Regions from separate parts of the Arthrobacter sp. CAL618 genome, predicted to be linked through region 1. Evidence: riboswitches for the same ligand, from Rfam matches in the RefSeq annotation. Region 1 holds a riboswitch; the other holds the start of a gene.
The links. Region 1 has a riboswitch for cyclic di-AMP ahead of K728_RS0116500 (NlpC/P60 family protein). Riboswitches for the same ligand answer to the same signal wherever they lie in the genome.

Region 1 (4,672 bases):
ACATTGTTGCCCTCCGCGCCCGGATCGCTGAACGGCTCCGCCATTCCGGTCCTACCGTCTCCCAGACCATCGGCCGGATGGAGCGCGACGGGCTGGTGATCGTCTCGGGCGATCGCCACCTCGAATTCACTGACCTTGGCCGCCGTCGCGCCATCGGGGTGATGCGCAAGCACCGCCTCGCCGAACGTCTCCTCTCCGACGTGATTGGCCTGGATTGGGCTTATGTCCACGAAGAGGCCTGCCGCTGGGAGCACGTGATGAGCGAGCGGGTTGAACAGCGGTTGTACGAGCTGCTGGGAAAGCCCACCGAGTCTCCATACGGCAACCCTATTCCGGGGCTTGAGGCCCTGGGCGGCCCGCCAACCCAGGGCTTCACCGACGGTGTCCGCAGCCTCCTGTCGGTGATCGGCGCCAATCCTCAGGGGTCAGTGATTACCCTTGTCCGGCTGGCCGAGCCCATTCAGGTGGACCCGGAACTGCTCTCCCAACTCGATGAGGGTGGGTTGCGGCCCGGAACGGTCATCGGGGTGCAGGCGGCCGGCGACTATGTGTCGGTCAGGGTCGAGGGTATCGAGGGCGCGCTGGAGCTCCCGCCGGAGGTCGCCGCACACGTGTTCGTGTCGGTCGCCGGGCCGGCTCTCTAACCCTCCACGGCACAATATTGCCGCAAGTTATCCACAGGAAAAGATAACGAACGTATCTCTTTTGCTTATGGTCGTGGATGATGGAAAGCTGACGTTGATACATCAGCGTTATCTAAACCGCACGCCTGACCCTGTCAGCGGATTTGGATGCTGAGACCCGTGACAGGGGCGGAGGACCCATCAGACGGCGGCTGATAAGCCGCCTTGGGGTGAAGTCCGGACGCGGTGCTGCTTCGGCGGACCGGTCAGGGCCGAGTTTCTTCCCGAACTCGAATCCGACAGCTAACTTCGCAGGCATATACGAAAGGGACCCTTTGTCGAAGCACCATGCTTCGGGACGCCGCCGTGCCGGCGCCCCAGTACCTGCCGTGCGTCCTCGGGACGCGCAACGACTCGAACGACGACGACGAGCAACACGGGTCAGGGGCGACTTTTCGCTCACCGGGATGAGCCAAAAATTCGCCATCGCCGCCGCCGCGTCCGGGCTGGTGCTGACCGTTACGCTACCCACCACCGCGGGGACGGCCCCACAGAACGACAACGCGGCCGCCGCAGCCGTTGCGCCCACCGTGCAGGCGACTGTCGCGCCCCGGGAAATCAGCGTTCCCGACGCGGCGCTGGTCGACTTCAGCCGCACCGCATTGCAGAGCACCTTCGACGCAGACGCCAAGCTCAGCGAGATCATGACCGCTGCAGACTCAGCGGCTGTGCCTGCCGCGGCCCGCGGCTCCCTGTCAGCTCCCATGGACAAGCTGATTGTCACGTCCCCGTTCGGTTACCGGGTCAGTCCGATTACCGGCCTGGGTGGGGAACTCCACTCAGGCCAGGACTTCAGCAGCTCGTGCGGCACTGAAGTGTTCGCGGCAGCGTCCGGCACTGTCACCTTTGCCAGCTGGCACCCCTATGGCGGTGGAAACCGCGTGGTCATCGATCACGGCAACGGGCTCGAATCCACGTACAACCATCTCTCGTCCAGCAGTGTCCAGGAGGGGCAGTCAGTGGACCGCGGTGAGGTCGTCGCCCAGAGCGGTAGTACCGGTGCATCCACCGGCTGCCACCTGCATTTTGAAGTGATGGTTGACGGTCAGGCCGTGGACCCCATGGGCTGGCTGTAACCAAGGACACACCGTTTCGTGACCGGAATGTGACATTGCGGTCAATCTCATGTACCGTCGATCTCGTGCCAAATTCTAATAGGTTTGGCACCCTCGAGCAGATCGCCTAGCTCTGCCACTGCCTGAGGTTCCGTTCGCACAATTCGCATGGCAGAGGCGGGGGAACCAATTAGTGGATTTCGCAAGAAATCCTTGGGGTTAAGTCGTCTGATTCCACTGGGAATCAGAGGGCCGGGTGACTCCCATCCGAATCCGACAGCTCACCTCGCAGGCAATTGGGAGAGGCAATCGAACGTGTCAACTAGCTCTTCTCTGGGCCGCCACAGGGCCGCCCGTACGCACACCAGCCCCCTGACAGCCATCTCAAGCGCCGTCTCCTCGAACGCTGGTTCCGTCGGCCGCCAGGCAGCAGTCATCGTCGCAGCGTCAGGGCTCGTCCTGACCGCCGGACTGCCAGCCCACGGGTTCGGTGAGTCCGAGCGTGTCGTTCAGCTCTCCACCCCCCTGAACTCGATTGCTGCTACGGCTGACGCCGTAAGCGCTCCCGCCACCGCCGAGATCACCTTCGAGCGTGCAGCCGTGTCGGCAACGCCCGCCGCCGTAGCTGCTCCAGTCGTCGAGGTGCAGGCCGACGTCATCGAGCCAATAACACCCGCCGCTGAGCCGGTAGCCGAAATGGTGGCAGAGCCCGCCGTGCAGGAAGCAGCGCCAGTCGAGGCAGCGCCAGTTGAGGCGCCCGCAGCAGAAGCAGTAGTCGCACCAGCTGCGCCAGCCCAGACGCCCGCAGCCGAAAAGCCAGCCCCCAAGGCTGCGCCTTCCGGTAACATCGCCGCTGGTCTGGTCGGATCCGCCTACTCCCAGATCGGTGTCGGGCAGGACTGCACCGCCATGGTTGAGAAGGCACTTCGCTCCGTCGGCAAGTCCGTTGGCGACATTGCGCCTGGCGATTTCTTCGCCTTCGGATCAGTTGTTGGCTCTCCAGCGGCGGGCGACCTGGTAATCACCGCCGGCCACGTAGCCATCTACGTCGGAAACGGCCAAGTCATCAGCGGTGGCCTGAACGGCATGAACACCGACCTCCATTCCCTTTCCGACCTCCCCGGCGCTAGCTTCGTCCGCGTTAGCTAAGACCACACCGAACCCTGGAGAACGCAAAAATGACAACTCGCACAGCTATTGCACGCCACCGTGCCGATAAGCGCCACAACACCAACTTCTCGGCTCTGGCCAAAGCAGTAACCGAGAACGCTGGCGGCATGGGCCGTCAGGCAGCCGTAATCGCCGCAGCATCAGGCCTGGTCCTGACCGGTGGGGTATCGGCCAACGCTGCTGAGCTCTCCCTCGAATCAGCCGAACGGACCACCCTGACCTCCGCGCTGGAGATCCAGGCCGCACCAGCCGCCGTCGAAGCACCCGCAGACGCCGACATTGCGTTCAACCGCACCCCGGTCAAAGCCGTAGCAGCCCCAGCAGTCGTCGAAGCCCCAGCAGTCACTGTTCAGGCTGAGACCGTTGTGGAGATCGAAGAGGCTCCGGCCGTGGCCCCGGCCGCTGAGCCCGAAACCGTAGAGCCGGTTACCGTAACACCTGCAGTGAACGTCGAGCCGGAAGCGCCCGTCCGGACCACTCCAGCACAGGCCGCTCCGGCAGCCGAGGCCCCCGTCGCGCAGAAAGCCCCAGCCGCATCCTCAGGGAAGGCAGCAACAATCGCGGCCGCAGCACAGGCTCAGCTGGGAGTCACCCAGGACTGCACCCGTCTGGTGAGCAACGCCCTGGCAGCAGCAGGGATCAACTTCCACGGCTGGCCAGCCGGGTACTTGTCCCTCGGACGCACGGTCAGCGCCGGCGAAGCCATCCCAGGTGACCTCATCTACTACACAGATGGCGGAGCCGGAGTGGCCCACATTGCTGTGTACATCGGTGGCGGTCAGGCAGTCCACGGCGGGTTCAACGGCAACCAGACCGTCGTCGCTCCAGCCGACCTTGGTTCGGGCCCAGTCTTCATCCGCGTCGGCGGCTAGGAACACCCCGCATTACGACAAAAGACCCGGAGGAATTTCCTCCGGGTCTTTTTGTGCGTCTGGCAGCCGCCCGGACTGTCAAGGCGATCGGTCCGCGACGACACGCGTGGACCAGCTCCATCAAAATTAGCTAACCGAGCGTCAGCCGAACTACCCTTACTCAAAAGGAGTCAGGATTTCGGCCTGCGACCCCGGCGATAGGGGTAGAGGCCTGATCGGCAAAGAGGAATGTGCATGCGCACTCTCGTTCTGAATGCTGGATATGAGCCGCTGGCGGTAGTGACCTTCCGCCGGGCGCTGGTCCTTGTGCTGGCCGGCAAAGCCAGCGTCGTCGCGGAAGGGGAGGAACCGGTCATCGGACCCAATGAGATTCTCGGGCGCCCCTCGGTCATCCTGCTGAACCGGTACGTGAAAATCCCCTACCGGCAAAGTCTCGTGGTCACCCGCAGGGGTGTGCTGCGCCGCGACAACCATCTGTGCGCCTACTGCGGCAAAAGCGCCTCCACCATCGATCACGTGTATCCACGCTCCCGCGGCGGGGACTCCAGCTGGGAAAACCTCGTAGCCTGCTGCCTCAGGTGCAACAACGACAAAGGTGACAAGACGCTCGCCTCCCTGGGGTGGCAGCTGGGGGTCACCCCACAACCGCCCCGCGGCCCATCCCACCACTTCCGTGAGATCGAGAAGCCAGCCCCGCAGTGGAGCGCCTTCCTCCGGTCGGAGAGCGCCGCTTGAGCGCTCAGGTACCCGTTGCCTTCAATGCCGTAGTGCTCTCGGGTGGCAGATCCTCACGCCTGGGAGGTACACCCAAGGCCCATCTCGAGCTCAACGGGCAAAGCCTGCTTGACCTGACCTGTCAGGCCGCGGCAGCTGCACGACGGATTGTCGTCGT
Region 2 (4,672 bases), on a different contig from region 1:
TGGGGGTTCTTCCTGCGGCCTCACTACACACGCCCTACGGGATGACCGAGGCGTTGCCCGTCACCGACGTCGACCTCGGGTTGATCCTTTCAGCCGAAGCCGACGCTGCTGCCGGGAACGTCGTCGGCGCCGGGAACGGTGTCTGCGTGGGCCGGGCGGTCGCTGGTGCACGGATCACCATCAGTCCCCTCAACCGGGCGGGGACCGCCGATGGCGCGCCCACCACCGAGGCTGGCGTGACCGGAGAGATCATCGTCGATGCTCCCCATGTGAAGGATCGCTACCATCGGCTGTGGCTCACCCAGAGCGAAAGCTCGCGGACCGGTGGCTGGCACCGCACCGGAGACATCGGCCACTTCGACGGCGACGGCAGGCTCTGGGTCGAGGGACGACTTCCGCACCTGGTCACTCCGGCCGCAGGCGTTCTCACTCCGGTGGGGGTGGAACAGGCTCTTGAGGCAGTGGACGCCGTCGGTCTCGCAGCTGTGGTCGGCGTGGGACCGGCTGGCACCCAGGCGGTTGTCGCGGTAGTCGAGACCACCCCGGCGACCTCGAAACCAGGGCTCGCACCCGCATCCCTGGCGGCCGATGCGCGCAGTGCCGCACGCTCAGCTGGGGCCGAGCTATCAGCGGTGCTGGTTGTCCCCGCCCTGCCCACTGATATCCGGCACAACGCCAAGATTGACCGGACCGCCGTGGCACTGTGGGCAGCCGGCGTGCTGGCTGGTGGAAAGATCAGCAAACTGTGAGGGTTCTGGTGACCGGTGCCAGCGGGATGCTGGGCCGGGTGACCGCCGAGCTGCTCCGGGCGCAAGGCCACGAGGTGCGCACCTTTCAACGGCGTCCATCAGGGCTGACAGGGGTCGAGGACAGCCTGGGATCGATCACCGAGCCGGCAGCCGTCCAGCGGGCGGTCCTGGGCATGGATGCTGTGGTGCATCTGGCAGCCAAGGTCTCGTTTGCCGGAGCGGCCGCTGACTTCGAAGCAGTCAATGTAGAGGGCACCCGGCGTCTCCTGGATGCCGCACGTGGTGCTGGGGTGCGGGATTTCGTGTTTATCTCCTCCCCCTCAGTTGCCCACGTGGGCACATCGATCGTGGGACAGGCTGCCACCGACGCCACTCCGGAGAAGGTGTTGGGCAACTATGCCCAGACGAAGGCCAAGGCAGAGCTCATCGCGCTGGCGGCAAACAGTGACAGTTTCCGTGTCGCGGCCGTCAGGCCGCACATCGTGTGGGGGCCAGGCGACACGCAACTGGTCGAGCGGGTGCTGCAGCGGGCACGGGCGGGACGTCTTCCGGTGCTGGACGCCGGCACCGCGCTCGTCGATACCACCTACGTCGACAATGCCGCGGAAGCAATTGCTGCGGCCCTTGCCCGGATGGACCAGATGGCAGGCTTGGCGGTCGTGGTCACCAACGGAGAGCCCCGACCCATCGGCGAACTGATCGCGGGCATCTGCCGGGCAGGTGGGGTTCACCCGCCGCGCTGGAGTGTTCCGGGGAGGGTGGCACGGGTTGCGGGGTCCCTGGTTGAGTTCGTGTGGCAGCGCAGCGGTGCCGACGGGGAACCACCGATGACACGCTTCCTGGCGGAGCAGCTCTCCACGGCTCACTGGTTCGATCAGCGACGGACCCGCGACCTCCTGGGCTGGACACCCGGAGTGTCACTCGATGAGGGACTGGCCAGACTCTCGGAGCACTACCGGCAGCTGTAGTAGCAGACTCCCCCAGACCGCAACATTCGCCTCACCAAATACCGGGGCCTGAGGTCGGCCTAGCCGTCCCGAAATTCTCTACCGACACAGAAACACACGAATGCGCCACCGGAAAGTTTCCGATGGCGCATTCGTATGTGATTCGAGATCACGCGTGTGTCCTCCGCCGAGGGTCAGATGCCAGCGTCTCCGCCTTCTTCTGACCCGACGGCGGAGTCATCCACTTACGGGGTGTAGTACCCGACAACAGGCATGGCGTTGACTGCGTGGATCAGGGTGCCCTGGCTGGGGTTCAGCGCGCTGATCATCTGGCCGTCGCCGAGGTAGATACCCACGTGTCCGCCACCGTTCTGGATGACAAGGTCACCGGGCTGCGGGTTGTCGGTGCGGGCTGAGGCAGCCATCTGCGCCTGGCTGGTGCGGGGCAGGTCGATGCCGTTCTGTGCGAAGACCCACTGGACGAAGCCTGAGCAGTCCCAGGCACCGGGGGTGGTGCCGCCGTAGACGTAACCGGAGCCGATCATCGAGAGAGCGGTACCAACGATTCCCGAGCCGGATGCCTGGGTGGAGGCAGCTGCCATGGGGGTAATGGCCTCGGAAGCGGTGGTGATGCCCAGGGTGCTGGTCTCAGCAGGAGCGGGCGCGGCGACGGTCACTGCTGCGGCTGGTGCTGCAGCGGGCGCTGGTGCTGCTACCTGAGTGGCTTGGGTGGCGCTGCCGGAGAGGGAGATAACGTCACCGGGGAAGATGACCGAATCCCAGGTGAGGCCGTTCAGCGCGAAGATCGAATCAAGGCTGACACCCTGAGCGGCAGCGATGTTGCCAAGCGTATCCCCGGCTTGGACGGTGTGAGTTGCGGAGCCGGCGCTCTGGACGGCTGGTGTCGAGGCGGCGGGCTGGGCGGCGATCTCGCCGGATGCGTTGGCCGGGAGTCCGGCGCTGAGCATCAGACCGGACGCAGCGACCAGCACTGCTGCTGGTCGGCCGAAGGAGCCTACGTGTGAACTGACCGCCTTGGAGACGGTTTTCAGGGCGCTTGGTGGGGTTGCGCGGTGACGCGCGATGTGACGGTTCTTGGACATGATGTTGCCTCTCCCAGTGCCTACGAAGTTAGCTGTCGGATTCGGATGGGAGCCACCCGGACTCGAGATCGAGTCTTCACCCCAAGGCCGTCTGTTGACGACCGTTACTGGTTCCCCCGCTTCTGCCGGATGTATGCGAACGGACCTTACGACAACGGCAGAATTAGGCAATCTGTCAGAAGGACGCCGAATTGAACGGTAACCGGCGCGTGGATAACTGTACCTAGGCTCGTGCAGTTTTGTCACATTTGTGTTACGGCGACGATGTACCGGGTTGCGATCCGATATACGGCGACCGTGTAGTGAGCCGCACTCTGGCTGGGAGGTTTCCATCTCACGATGGTGCCGCATGAGTAATGCCCGCGGCGGGGTCCCGCTTACTATGTGGGCAAGGCACCGGCTGTGGAGGATCAGTTGGTCCCGCTTGAGACGCGGGGACCCCCGGATGGGAGGCGGGGATCCGGAATGTTCTGTTTACCAGCGCCCGTTCCGGGGCTTCGGCTGGCATCGGGGGCAGCTGAACGAGGACCGGTTCATGAACATTTCACGCCGGATCAGGGAGCTGCCGTGGAAATCCGGGTCCGAGGCACAGCGGAGGCACGGTTCTCCTTCCCTTCCATAGGCGTTGAGGGACCGCGCGAAGTACCCCGAGGCCCCGTTGACGTTGACGTACAGGGAATCAAAGCTGGTGCCGCCGGCGTCCAGTGCGCGCAGCATGACCTCGCGACAGGCGTCGATCAGACGGAGCGCGTCGCCCCGTCGCATCGTGTCAGTGGGTCGGGCGTAGTGCACGCGGGCAGCCCAGAGAGCCTCATCAGCGTAGATATTGCCGATGCCCGAGACCAGCGACTGATCCAGCAGTGCCCGCTTGATGCCTGTCTTGCGCCGGCGCAGCGACGCAAAAAAGTCGTCAAAGGAGAACGCCGGGTCCAGCGGGTCGCGCGCAATGTGGGCAGCCTCGACAGGGATCAGCGGCAGCGGGCTTTCACCGAGGCCACCGGCGTGCCCATCGGCAGTGGGAATCATCGATGTCACGAACAGGCCGCCGAAGATGCGCTGATCGACGAACCGCAATTCACGCGGCAGCGGTCCCCCGTCGGCCGAGGACGCCGCCGAAAGCGTCAGCCGGACCCGGAGGTGTTTTTCCTCAGCGGCTTCGGCGTCCTGGACCAGCAGTTGGCCACTCATGCCCAGATGCGCCATCAAAGCCACCGGGGGTGCGGCGGTTCCTAAAGCTGCTGAAGCGTCTGCGGCGCCAGCTGTCGCCGCGGTGCCTGTTGCGCCGGCCACGCCGGAAGCGTCCAACGGGCCAGAGGACCCTTGAGAGTCTGTGCTGGCGGCCAGCGGGAGCCAAAGGAACTTGCCCCGGCGCACGACATCCAGGACACGGGAGCCCACCAGATTGCCGGTGAAGTCCTCACCGCCGAGGGCGTGGCGGCGGATTGATCGCGGGTCGAGGATGTCGACGTCGTCAATGGTGCGTCCCAGGACCCAGCGGGCGAGGCCGCGGCGCACCACCTCGACCTCGGGAAGCTCCGGCATGGTGTGTGCTTAGGCCGACGCAGCGGAGGCCGCGTCGGAGGAGCTGATGACGGGGTCAGGAACAGCAGCAGCGCCGTTGGGGCGACTTCCGTCGTGATCGACGTTGGCCACTTCAACCGGAACCATTACCGTGTGGACGGCCGTCTTGGGCTCGGCGGCGAGTACCCGGAGCATCTGCCAGGAGGCCGCCGCAGCTTCCTGTTCGGCTTCCTTCTTGGATGGCCCCGATCCGGAGCCGTACGGCTTGCCGCCGACCGTGAGGAGTGCTTCGAAGGTGCGGGCGTGGTCGGGGCCGAACCCGGTGACCTTGTAGTCGATGGTGCCCAGCCGG

Region 2: another riboswitch for cyclic di-AMP. It lies ahead of K728_RS0105940 (C40 family peptidase); the one in region 1 lies ahead of K728_RS0116500 (NlpC/P60 family protein).

What each region holds. Positions count from the first base shown of each region.
Region 1 covers NZ_ASZW01000270.1:1,941-6,612, forward strand. The annotation lists gene K728_RS0116490 (metal-dependent transcriptional regulator) at 1-644, shown strand, start outside; cyclic di-AMP (ydaO/yuaA leader) riboswitch at 783-956, shown strand; gene K728_RS0116495 (M23 family metallopeptidase) at 959-1,759, shown strand; cyclic di-AMP (ydaO/yuaA leader) riboswitch at 1,885-2,048, shown strand; gene K728_RS0116500 (NlpC/P60 family protein) at 2,054-2,887, shown strand; gene K728_RS0116505 (NlpC/P60 family protein) at 2,917-3,780, shown strand; gene K728_RS0116510 (HNH endonuclease) at 4,015-4,515, shown strand; gene mobA (molybdenum cofactor guanylyltransferase) at 4,512-4,672, shown strand, end outside.
Region 2 covers NZ_ASZW01000092.1:5,631-10,302, reverse strand. The annotation lists partial or broken gene K728_RS18545 (alpha/beta fold hydrolase) at 1-749, shown strand, start outside; gene K728_RS0105945 (NAD-dependent epimerase/dehydratase family protein) at 746-1,717, shown strand; gene K728_RS0105940 (C40 family peptidase) at 1,942-2,799, opposite strand; cyclic di-AMP (ydaO/yuaA leader) riboswitch at 2,803-2,979, opposite strand; gene mutM (bifunctional DNA-formamidopyrimidine glycosylase/DNA-(apurinic or apyrimidinic site) lyase) at 3,274-4,341, opposite strand; gene rnc (ribonuclease III) at 4,351-4,672, opposite strand, start outside.